One region of the Halalkalibacter sp. HAAS-P013 genome, then DNA from elsewhere that is predicted to be linked to it. Evidence: riboswitches for the same ligand, from Rfam matches in the RefSeq annotation. Region 1 holds a riboswitch; each other region holds the start of a gene.
The links. A riboswitch is a leader RNA that binds a small molecule or an ion and turns the genes downstream of it on or off. The one in region 1 is predicted to bind S-adenosylmethionine.
Positions count from the first base shown of each region.

Region 2: it holds a riboswitch for S-adenosylmethionine, as region 1 does, so the genes downstream of both, AC1FXP_RS13545 (homoserine dehydrogenase) here and AC1FXP_RS00985 (peptide-methionine (S)-S-oxide reductase) in region 1, are expected to answer to the same signal.
Region 3: it holds a riboswitch for S-adenosylmethionine, as region 1 does, so the genes downstream of both, metK (methionine adenosyltransferase) here and AC1FXP_RS00985 (peptide-methionine (S)-S-oxide reductase) in region 1, are expected to answer to the same signal.

Region 1 covers NZ_JBWQTU010000001.1:178,303-182,559, reverse strand. The annotation lists gene AC1FXP_RS00995 (S66 peptidase family protein) at 1-902, opposite strand, end outside; partial or broken gene AC1FXP_RS00990 (hypothetical protein) at 947-1,210, opposite strand; gene AC1FXP_RS00985 (peptide-methionine (S)-S-oxide reductase) at 1,262-1,678, opposite strand; SAM riboswitch class I at 1,730-1,844, opposite strand; gene AC1FXP_RS00980 (M3 family oligoendopeptidase) at 2,346-4,037, opposite strand; gene gndA (NADP-dependent phosphogluconate dehydrogenase) at 4,156-4,257, opposite strand, start outside.
Region 2 covers NZ_JBWQTU010000009.1:82,308-86,564, forward strand. The annotation lists gene AC1FXP_RS13530 (tRNA threonylcarbamoyladenosine dehydratase) at 1-191, opposite strand, end outside; RNA gene ssrS (6S RNA) at 760-939, opposite strand; gene AC1FXP_RS13540 (hypothetical protein) at 1,084-1,389, shown strand; gene AC1FXP_RS13545 (homoserine dehydrogenase) at 1,366-2,595, opposite strand; SAM riboswitch class I at 2,655-2,769, opposite strand; gene aspS (aspartate--tRNA ligase) at 2,841-4,257, opposite strand, start outside.
Region 3 covers NZ_JBWQTU010000005.1:20,504-24,760, forward strand. The annotation lists gene pckA (phosphoenolpyruvate carboxykinase (ATP)) at 1-1,240, opposite strand, end outside; gene AC1FXP_RS08450 (hypothetical protein) at 1,497-1,871, shown strand; SAM riboswitch class I at 2,133-2,244, shown strand; gene metK (methionine adenosyltransferase) at 2,616-3,821, shown strand.

The DNA of each region.
Region 1 (4,257 bases):
AGTACAGTTAATGTATTATCTATTGTATTGAGGTTTACAGATGCACCTATTGGAATAGCAGCTTTATAAATTCCATGTCCTGTAGCAAGGTTGACCATCAGAGGTTTTCCTAAGGGGACTAACCAATCTCTGATTAAATCTATATATGTCGTGCCATAAGACACAGGACAATTGGTGCATTCCCCCATAATAATACCAATACAATCTTGGAATTTTCCTGACATCGATAGCTGAGTAAAGTAGCGATAAATCATTGTCGTAGGAGAATTGATTTCTTCTAAGAAAAGTATTTTACCTTTTGTATCAAATTCATATGGTGTACCCAGTGTATTAATGAGCGAAGTCATATTTCCACCTACTATGGGACCCGTTACATTACCTTGAACTAAACTCATCAGTGGCATATTGGGTGGATTTTGAATAGATCTAGGAGAAAGTAATGTAGAATTAGCTTGAAAGAATTGATTATAATTATAAGATGGAGTATCTGCTCTAAAATCAACAAGCATTAAGCTATGAAAGGTAATTAAATTACTAAATTGATTCAAAATATTAAGTAGTACTGTAATGTCACTATAACCGGAAATTATTTTAGGGTTATCTCTTATTACAGCGTAGTCTAGATATGGAAGAATGGTCTGAACCCCAGTCCCTCCACGTGTTGTGAGTATCATTTTGACACCTGGATCTGTAAACATGTTCATCACATCTTCAGCTCTTTGTTCTGCCGTTGTAGCGACGATGCCCTCAAATGAATAAACGTTCCTGCCAAAAGCAATATTAAAACCCATATCCCTAATTGTTTGAACTCTAGTATTTATGATATTAGCATCAAGAGGGCTGCCAGCTGTAACCAATCCAATCGTATCTCCTCTTTGTAACAATGGTGGTCTTATAGCCATTTTACTCCTCCCTTGTCTTCACTTTTCTGAAACGGCTAGAGTTATTAATGTGCGTATATATAAATGTATGAAAACATATTTATTTTATAAACATTTTTTTCTAATGGACCCATAAGATAACTTATGAACAGTGTATCACTAGATAGGATGACTTGCATGCGATCATATACATCACGTGTTACATCATTAGGCTGTGCAGTAAACGATCCGTTCTTCCCCTTTTGTCCACTGCTCATACAAACCGCCATCTCAAATACTTTTTTATTTTCCATGATAAAACAATAAGGCTGCTTTTGATCAGCCGTCTTTTTCCATTCAAAAAGTTACTTCATTAGCATCGCATCCAAATATGAGGTTTATTATGATATTAGCTTTATCTCCTCCGGGGTATTAATATGTTCAAACACCGGAATAATTTCTGTGATTATTTCATCTTTAAATACTTGTTTTAGCTGGCTTTTCTTTTGTTTGGCTATTTTTAATTGATTAAAATTATTAAAGAAAATAAAGGACTGATTCTTAAATTGCTGACCTTGTTTAATTGTTGGGTTATGCAAATCAAAAAACAAATCTAATAATTCATTATAGGATACTTTCCAAGGGTCAAACCATATTTCTACTATATCTACATTTGTTCCTTTTAATTGTCTAATTTGAACATACTCAATACCACGAAAATCTGTAATAAAAGCCTGTTGACTGAAAAATTCACTTGCACCAAACACTGCTCTTTCCATTAATGATCGCTCCTTTTGAGCGATAAGCCTTCTTTCCATTAAAAAAACCTCTCTTTTTTGAAAGAGAGGTTAGTATTAATAAATACATTTCTCTCATCTTTCAAAGGTTACACCTTTGCAGGAATTAGCACCGTTCAAGTTAATATTTAAACTTGATGGTTGCCGGGTTTCATAGGGCCTGTCCCTCTACCACTCTGGATAAGAAGTTTATCGCTATTTATTTTTTATGTTTATTAGTGTTACTTTTAATAATATCAATCTCTAATTCAAAATTCAACTAATACTTTTAAATATATTAAAAAACTTTCATCCTCTTATTAAGAAATGCTCCTAAGTAGGGATCTCAATACCCCTTCGTTGTTATTATTTTTCAATAAATTTATCAACCATCGCTTTATCATTGCCTATAAAATAAGTTGTAAACGTAGTTAATTAATATCGTCGTAATTTGGTCTTCAAAGGGATAAGGTAGGTTCGGCTCCTTTTACTCTTGCTCCTAATATAATGACATAATCAATGCCTCGCTCAAGTTTGAAATGACTGTAATGTATGATTTGAACATGTAAAAAACATACATAAATAAATAAAATAAAACTGGAAATCAGTATTATGATTAGGCTCTTTTTCCCCCATATCCCTATTCCCTTTCTATAAGGTCTCAACAAACAAAAAGAGTTGCCATACTGAACTGACAACTCTTTTTGTTTTACTGTAACTGTTCTAATTCTTGTTCTAAAAATACCATTAATTCTTGAATCATCGAATCTGAGAAATCAAAGCGAATTCCTGCCGCCTCATATACTTCAGGTAAAGATTTCGATGAACCGAGAGCCAATGCTTTTTTATAATTTTCAAGTGCTTGTTCTGGATTTTCCCGGTATTGTTTGTACATTTGGACTGCTCCTAGTTGGGCAATCACATATTCTATATAATAAAATGGCACCTCAAAAATATGAAGAACACGCAACCAAGCTGTTTGTTGCCATTTCTCATAACCATTCCAATTTACCACATTCGAGTCTATATTTAGCATCAGTTCTTTGTACTTTCTATCGCGTTCATCAGATGTATGATCTGGATTTTCATACATCCAATGCTGGAACTGATCAATGATCATCCCAAGAGGAAGAAAATCGATTATTCCTTTTAACTGCTCTTTCTTTGCACGTATAAGATCTGCCTCATCTTTATAAAAGAGATTCCACTGGTCCATAGTCAAAAGTTCCATTGACATACTTGCTAATTCTGCTGATTCCATTGGTGTCTCACGATAGTCTCCAATTGGTTGCTTTCTCATTAAGTCATTATGAATACAATGCCCCATTTCGTGAAGCAAAGTAATCATATCATCTTGTGTCTTGGATGCATTCATAAAAATAAACGAAAGCTGTGATACAGGGAGATTAGAACAAAAACCGCCAGGCGCTTTGCCTTTTCGACTATTTAAATCAAGCATCCCACGTTCATCCATCGTTGTTAGAAGCTCAGCAAACCGTGGATCAAGGTTTCCAAGGATAACCTTCGACTTTTCAATAAGCTCCTCAGTTGTTGTAAAAGGTTGTAATGGCTTTTGCTCTTGTGGAACACCTTGTCTATCCCATGGTCTATACGTGTCAACACCTAGTTCAGTCTTATGCTGTTTCTGTAATTTTTCTTTGAGCGGTTTGACATACTTACGAATTGATACTGCTAAGTTTTTACAGTCCTGTGGCGTATAATCAAAGCGCTCATATTTTTTAAACATATAATCCCTGTAATTCGTTAACCCTGTGTTTTGAGCTTTTTGATGACGTAACACAATAAGCTCATTCATAATTTGTTGCAGCTCTGCTTCCTTGGAGAGGATGGCTTCAGAAATTAAAGTAAGAGCTTGTTGTCTCGTATTACGATCAGGGTCTTGTATGTATGGAGAAAGTTCACTTAATGTCAGTTCTTCATTACCCCATTGAACGGTTAATCCTCCTGTATGTTCAAAATAATTCGTTGCAAGCGCATCTTCTTTTACTTCTAAGTCAATATTTTCTAATCTGAAAATTTCTTTTGCATTTTGTTTTCTTTTAATCAACTGTTCATACAAAATAGGGTCTAATTGGCCGTTTGCCTTAGAAGATAAAAATGCCTCATCAAATAAAGAATTATATTTCTTAAAAAGGGGGTCAATGACACTTTGGTCATGCTCAAAAATCTCTTTTGCCTTTTTAGAGTCACTTTGACATTGAAAGTCGATGTAATGCCCAGACATTGCTTCCTCAATGGCATCAAATAGCTCTGACTGTTTTTTAAGCCATGATTCTAATTCCTCTACATTGTCCGTAGATTCCTGTAACAACGCATCAAACATCTCCGCTATTTTCTTAGGTTCATTAAAGTTCAGTTTCTCTACATAAAATGTTGACATGAATCGTCCTCCTTTTCAGGTAAGCTCATCGTACCAGAATACAATGTAATAATAAATACAAAATTATCCAAACAAAAAAGGCAGCCTCGACTAAGTCGAAGCCACCTTACACAATTTATTATTTTTCCATCCAGTTTGTGTGGAATGTTCCTTCTTTATCAACACGTTGATACGTATGAGCACCAAAGTAATCTCTTTGCGCTTGTAGAAGGTTAGCCGG
Region 2 (4,257 bases), on a different contig from region 1:
CTGTTCACATTTGTAATATCGACATCATCTTTATCCACAAGCACCAATCTGCCTACCCCAGAGCGCGCTAATGCTTCAGCTGAGAAAGAACCTACTCCTCCAATACCCAGCACTGCAACTGTACTGTTCCTTAATTGATCTAATCCATCGTGACCTATGGCCAATTCATTTCGAGAAAATTGATGCAACATTCGCCTTGCTCCCTCCAAACAATCTATCGCAATGACTATACCATAGCCATTCTTAAAAGTCTAAACTAACTACTACGTTTACCTAAAACGATTACAAACATACATTAACTTGTATTATTAGTAAACACTAGGCTTTTTAGTAAAGTTGTTTCCTAAAGATTGTTACTGTGAAGAAACGTTTTTCTCGTAGTGAAATGGAGCGAAAAGTCACTCGACTCCTGCGGGATGAAGAGGTAGGCCACTGAAAAAGGTAAGGTTTTGACCTTTTTCAGTGGCCTTTAAGCAATGAGCGAAACTGTTGCTTTGTCTTAAAGCCTGCTATGAGTGGTTTTCTCATAGCAGGCGCACAACGTGTGGAGCCATTGCTGCTTCCTTGAATCCGCTAAAAAGGACTTTTTCAGTGCCCTCATAAAGAGGTAGGGTCGAGACCCCACAGGCGTAGGAGGCTCGACACCTCCCCGCGGAAAGCAAGTTGGCTGGAGCGCAATGGAACGGACATGAGGGGAACACGTACTACATAAAAAAACAACTTCTCTATTTGAGAAGTTGCTTGCCTACTATGTACAGCAAGAATCCCAATCATGCCGTATTTATTATGGTTATGAACCTGTTCTAAAACAAGGTGGGTGCCCTGTAAAAACCATTTTACTTCCTAAACAAAAAGGCCTGTAATCCGATTCTCAACTCAAGCTCCCAATGTTAATCTGTTGGCTCAAAACGTAAATTTCTACGTACATATTAGGAGTTCTTACTTATTTATATTTATAGTATCAAATCAGCAATTGTACGTCAACAAAATATTCAGATTATTTACTCACCTCTATTATTTGGTAAATGCTTCTCAGTATGATACAGTTATTTACTGTATACACACATTTTAGAGGTGACTTATATGAATCTGCTAGCTACTCAAACATGCATAGAAATTCGTCAAGAAATTGGCTGGACAGAAAAACGTACAATTGAAACGTCATTTGATATGAAGCTATTTGATAATCAACTCACTGTTAAAGATGATGTTTACCCACTCACAACTATTTTTGATATTTCTTATCGTAAGAAACCAGAAAAAGGTGCAATGGGTTTTCTATATTTGCATACAAGTCGAGGTGTTCGGACGTATTACATAAAGGAGGATGCATACGCTTTAGTGACTGCTTATAAAAAGCTAAAATCAGAACGCCCCGAATTGCGCTGAGTGAATTGTTTCTAAACGTCTACGTGTTGAAATATCCCCATAGATTGGATACGTTTCAAAAGGTGTACCGTCTGTACTTTTGATAATCCATCCTTCTCCTTCATGGTGAGAGAATGTGTCAATTACAGCTATCTGATTTTCCTTCACCCAATGAAGCGCAGTTTCTCTTTCAGCATGAGTTAGGAAAACAAATGCATGTGTAAATGGTTCTTTTCGTTGTTCTGCCTTCGTTCCTAAGCTTCTTTGAGAATGTCTAGTACGCTCATGGAAAAGGAAGTCTTCAACCATACTATTTGCCGTAGCCTCTTTCCCAGCACCAGGTCCAATAAAAAGAAGTTGATTAATAGAATCACCTTCAATTGATATTCCATTTGTCACTCCTCTAACACTTGCTAACGGTTCGTTTTGTGTTAAAAAGGCTGGAGTCACAGAACCATTTACTTTAGCTTCACCCTGCCAAGCCTCAGCAATTAACTTTATCTTAAACCCTAGACGCTCTCCTATTTCAACATGCCAATCCTTAATACTCGATACACCTTTACGTGAAAATTCATTAGAAGAAGACCAGCTTCCAAAACATAAGCGACTTAGAATTCTTATTTTGTACCAAGCATCAAAGCCTTCTAGATCGTCAGTTGGGTCTGCCTCAGCATAACCTAGCTCTTGTGCCTCTAATAAAACATCAGCAAATCCTCGATGGTTTTCGATCATTTCTGTTAACATATAATTTGTTGTTCCATTTAAGATTCCAGAAATTCTTGATATTGGTGTAGTTGTGAGTGTTCCCTTTAACGCATTAATAATCGGAATGCCACCTGCAACTGCTGCCTCATATCCATAATAGGTCGAGTGTTGATCTGCTAATCTCTCAAGTAATTGTCCCTTCTCTGCGACGAGCTTTTTGTTAGCAGTGATAACTGGAACACCTTTTTCTAACCATTCTGTTGTATATGAGAGTGCAGGTTCAATTCCTCCAATGGCTTCAAAAATGATATCAAAGTCAGCTGAATTACAAAACTCATCCCAACTAGTTGTAACAAACGACTCAATATCAGACGCGCGTTGTTTTTGACGACTTTTCACAAGAATTGCTGAAATGTGTATTTTCTTTCCTAACAGCTGTTCTAGCTGCTCCTTTGAATTAGTCAGGCGTTCATATACACCGCTGCCAACCGTTCCAAATCCTATTAAACCTACTCGTAGCATATCCATACCCTCCTCTTAAATAAAAAACCTCTCCAGATAAGGAAAGGTTTTTTTGCCTTCACTTATCTTTCAGAATGAGTCACATTCTGCTGAAAGTAGCACCTTTTTTTGCATGGCTTGCAAAACGGTTGCCGGGCTTCGTAGGGTCAGTCCCTCCACCACTCTGGATAAGTTTGAATTCTTCAAACGTTCATATTCAATTAACGTGATTATACGTTAGCTTTGCCTAACTGTCAAATATATGATTAAACATTCACCTTTTCAGATTTTCTCCCGATAATTGATAAATTTAAATCAATTAACTGCTCAACACTTACTTCACCAGGTGCATTCGTCAACAGATCACTAGCACTTGCTGTTTTCGGGAAGGCAATGGTGTCACGTAAATTCGTCCGACCTGCTAGTAGCATAACTAGACGATCTAGTCCTAATGCAATCCCACCGTGTGGCGGAGTACCAAATTCAAATGCTTCTAACAAGAAACCGAACTGTTCGCGAGCTTCCTCTTCAGAAAATCCAAGTGCTTTAAACATTTGTTCTTGAATATCACTTTGGTAAATACGTTGCGAACCACCACCAAGCTCATATCCGTTTAATACGAGATCATACGCATTAGCACGTACACTTGCAGGATCAGTTGCTAGTAAAGCAAGATCTTCTTCTACTGGACTTGTGAACGGATGATGTAAGGCAACATAACGTTTAGCTTCCTCATCGTATTCAACAAGTGGAAAATCAACAACCCAAAGGAAATTAAATTGACTTTTATCGATCAAGTCAAACTGTTTTCCAAATTTCAAACGGAGTGCACCAAGGCTATCAAATACAACCTGTTTCTTATCTGCACCAAAGAATAATAAGTCGCCAACTTCAGCGCCAAGAGCTTCTTGTAATGAAGTAGAAATCTCTCCCGTAAAGAACTTAGCTATAGGTCCTTTAAGTCCTTCTTCTTCTACCTTAAGCCATGCTAAGCCTTTCGCTCCATATTGTTTTACATAATCAGTAAGAGCATCGATTTCTTTACGAGAAAGCTTATTTGCTCCCCCTTTTAAGTTCAAGCCTTTTACTGTTCCCCCACTTGCAAGAGCACTTTGGAACACTTTGAATTCTGAGTCTTTCACAATCTCTGATAGTTCAATTAGTTCCATCCCAAAACGAAGGTCCGGTTTATCTGAACCAAAACGGTTCATGGCTTCATCATATGTCAAACGTGGAAACGGTAATGAAACGTCAACGCCTTTGATTTCTTTCAAGATCTTTACCATCATTTTTTCCATCATGGCAATTAAGTCTTCTTTGTCCATGAACGATGTTTCAATATCGACTTGAGTGAACTCCGGTTGACGATCAGCACGCAAGTCTTCATCGCGGAAACAACGTGCAATTTGATAATAACGTTCAAAACCCGAAACCATTAATAATTGTTTGAAAAGTTGCGGTGATTGTGGCAGAGCATAAAACTCGCCATGATGAACACGGCTTGGAACTAGATAATCACGAGCCCCTTCTGGTGTACTTTTTGTTAACATTGGAGTTTCAATCTCCATGAACGTTTCCGTGTCAAGGAAATCACGAATTAACTTTGTTGTACGATAACGTAGTTTAAACGTCTCTTGCATATCTGGACGACGAAGATCCAAATAACGATATTTTAGCCGAACA
Region 3 (4,257 bases), on a different contig from region 1:
TCTTTTCTCCTAACATTTCAGCATAACGAACCGCTGGCAATGGAAGAAAAGGTGCCCCAAAGCAAGTGGAAAAAGTAGCTTCTGGAGAAGTTACACCACGTTCTGTTCCAGCAAGTTTACTAGTGTATCCAGATAAGAAATGATACATTGCCTGTTCCTTTGTTAACTTACTAATTGGCGGCAAAACACCAAAAGCATCTGCTGTTAGGAAAATGATTGTTTTTGGATGTCCTGCAACACTTGGAACTAAAGCATTAGGGATTGCATCAATCGGATATGCCGCTCGGGTATTTTCGGTTAACGATGTATCATCGTAATTTGCATTGCCTGTTTCAACGTCAATAGCTACATTTTCAAGAACTGTTCCAAATCGAATAGCATTCCAGATTTGTGGCTCTTTTTCTTTTGAAAGGTTTACACATTTAGCGTAACAACCCCCCTCGATATTAAATACGCCATTACTTGACCAACCATGCTCATCATCTCCAATTAATGAACGAAGAGGATCAGCTGATAACGTTGTCTTGCCTGTTCCTGAAAGACCGAAGAACAGGGCGACGTCACCCTCTCTTCCTGCATTTGCAGAGCAATGCATCGAGAGTACATCTTGCTCGGGGAGTATGAAATTCATAACGGAGAAGATGGATTTCTTCATTTCGCCTGCATATTCCGTTCCGCCAATTAAAATAATACGTTCTTCAAAAGAAATGATGACAAATGCTTCTGAGTTTGTTCCGTCATTTATAGGATCGGCTTTAAAAGACGGAGCTGATATAATTGTGAACTCTTTCTGTGAAGGTTCCTTTTGATCTTTGGTAGGACGAATAAATAATTGACGTGCAAAAACCTGGTGCCATGCAAATTCGTTAATGACTTTTAATGGAATTTGATATCTGTTGTCAGCGCCAGCATAGCCATCGGATACAAAAATTTCACTTTTGTTTTTTAAGTGGTCAATCACTTTAAAATATAGGGAGGTAAACGTATCTTTATCAATCGGCTGATTGACCGTTCCCCATTCAATGCTTTCTTTTACACTTGGTTCGTTGACAATGAATTTGTCTTTAGGGGAACGACCAGTGTAAGCGCCAGTTTCAACACTAAGTGCACCTGTAGATGTGAGCTTCCCCTCACCGCACATTAACGACTTTTCAATTAATGAGGAGATAGGAAGATTAAGGTGAACCATGTCTGAGTTCACTAAGTTAATTAATTCGGAATGAAGGTTGATTGTATTCATTGTCGCAAAACCCTTTCTTTAATTTTTTGATTGTTAGCATTAAATACAAAATCTTGTAAATTAGTATAACATAATAAGTCTAATAGTCTATACTATTAATTGAATTTTCCATTTGTGATATATTTAATAGAAAATGTGTTTTCGTAGGATGTTTTTTTGGGTTACTGGCCACCAACTAATCAAATTGCTTTATTGTTCCTAAATTTCTTCTTCATGCATACAATCTAGGTAAAGAGAAATGAAGGAGGCGTTCTATTTGCAGCAAGTTTCTATGTTGGATGTCGCTACTGTTTCAGCAGTAGTAGCGGCGCTTGTAACGGTGATAGGAAATGCCTTTGGTATTGAAAAGCAATATCGTGCTCTATTAGCGATTGGAATAGCTGGTATACTTTGGTTTATTCCAAGGGAGTGGGGAGAACAAGTACTGATGGCACTTATTATTGGCTTAACAGCTAGTGGGGTTTATAGCCAAGTGAAACCTCGGGATAATGCAAATGAATTAATGAAAATGCAACTTCGAGAAGAACTTCGAAAAGAGCAAGAATTGGAGAAGGAAAGGGAGAAAAAGCAACAACAAAGGGAAAGACAAAATGAAAACCGTCAAGAGAGGCGAGATGATACACCGTACTAAAATAACAAAAGGCAAGGTTTGCTTAAAGGCCACTGAAAAAGGTCAAAACCGTACCTTTTTCAGTGGCCTCTTTGACTTCCTGCTTTTAGATCTTATATCTTTATTAGCAAGAATTATGATTAATACTCGTTTTTAGCATAGTATTAAATGAATCGTGCACAATAACAATAAATCTTAATGATAATTTGATTAAATTTTTAATAGGAGTCGGATATGTTGACACTAAACAACATGTGCGATATGATATGCGTCGAACGGATACTCTTATCCTGAGTAGGCGGAGGGACAGGCCCGAAGAAGCCCAGCAACCAACACTTTAAAGCCATGAGTGAAAAGGTGCTAACCTGCAAGGCTATGCCTTGGACGATAAGAGGCTAAAGGTAAACATTCAACCCTTTTCCTCTACAGGAGAAGGGTTTTTATCGTTTATACGGCTTTACAGGTAGGTATTTCCCATTCGATGGGGCATGAGTGCCGTCTCAAAGAAAAACACAAGCTTAGTACAAAGCGGTGTTTAAAGGAGTGTACTGAAAAAGAGGGGTTTTCTTTTTCAATGTACTCGAAGCAATGGAACGCAGCCGCTGCCAATGGTGTGAGAAATGTATCACACCTAGGAGTTTGCTATTAGTGGGTTTCTCATAGCAGACGAGCAGCGTGCGGAATCATTGCTACTTAATATAGAGACATTGAAAAAGGTGGGTTTGTACCTTTTTCAGTGGTTTCGTTTAAAGGAGGAATTTGATAATGACAGAATTGAAAAGCAGACGTTTGTTTACGTCGGAATCAGTAACAGAAGGGCATCCTGATAAAATTTGTGATCAAATTTCAGATGCAATTCTTGATGCGATTTTAACCAATGACCCGAATGCTCGTGTAGCTTGCGAAACATCTGTTACAACTGGCTTAGTATTAGTTGCGGGAGAGATTACGACAAGTACGTATGTCGATATTCCTAAGATCGTTCGTGAAACAATTAAAGGAATTGGTTATACTCGTGCAAAATACGGTTTTGACTATGAAACGAGTGCAGTACTTACATCAATTGATGAGCAGTCAGCAGATATTGCTCAAGGTGTTGACAAGGCACTAGAAGCTCGCGAAGGTCAAATGACGGATGAAGAAATTGAAGCAATTGGTGCTGGCGACCAAGGACTTATGTTTGGTTATGCTAATAACGAGACGAAAGAGTTAATGCCTCTTCCAATTTCACTAAGTCATAAAATTGCTCGTCGCTTAACTGAGGTACGAAAAGATGAGATTCTTCCTTATCTTCGTCCGGATGGGAAAACGCAAGTAACCGTAGAGTATGATGAGGATGGAAAACCTGTACGTATTGATACGATCGTTATTTCAACACAACATCATCCAGAAGTAACTCTAGAGCAAATTCAACGTAATTTAAAAGAATATGTCATTAACCCAGTTGTCCCAAAAGAATTAATTGATGAGAATACGAAATATTTCATTAACCCAACAGGCCGTTTCGTTATTGGGGGACCTCAAGGAGATGCTGGTTTAACAGGGCGTAAGATCATCGTTGATACATACGGTGGATATGCACGTCATGGTGGTGGAGCATTCTCTGGTAAAGATGCGACGAAAGTTGACCGCTCAGGAGCATATGCAGCTCGTTACGTAGCGAAAAATATTGTTGCGGCTGGTCTTGCTGATAAATGTGAAGTCCAGTTAGCTTATGCCATTGGTGTTGCACAACCTGTATCGATCTCTATTGATACATTTGGTACTGGAAAAGTATCTGAAGAGTCACTAGTGGCTCTTGTGCGTGAAAACTTTGATCTGCGTCCTGCAGGTATTATTAAAATGCTTGACTTACGTCGTCCGATTTACAAGCAAACAGCAGCATACGGACACTTTGGGCGTACAGATGTCGAATTGCCATGGGAACAAACGAATAAAGCGGCTGCTTTAAAAGAGCAAGCTGGACTATAAAAAAATTAAATAGAGACGTACTTATGCACACGATTTTTCTAGAAGAATCGTGTGCATCTTTTATTCTCATAATTCGTTTTTAAGGAGAGTAGGTGTGAAGACCCAAACGCGGGTGAAATTGAATGGATTTCATAAATGTGATGAAAGTCAAAAAGCGGTGAAAATTCAAGAGAAAGGGGGTGTCTCAAAAGGTCTGTTTTTGACCTTTTGAGACACCCCCGAAGCAATGAGCGGAGTCGCTACATCTTTTAAAAGCCTTTAGAGGAGTGGGTTTCTCCTCTAAAGGCGCGTAGCGAACGGAGCCATTCCTTCCTCTGTTCCGGACTTTTAGGACAGCCCCCAAACGCCGTTGAAAACCAAGGAAAGCGTCCTTCATTTCAGTTATGAAGGAAATGGAACCCCCTTTTGTTCCCAATATTAATAATACAATCTCTAA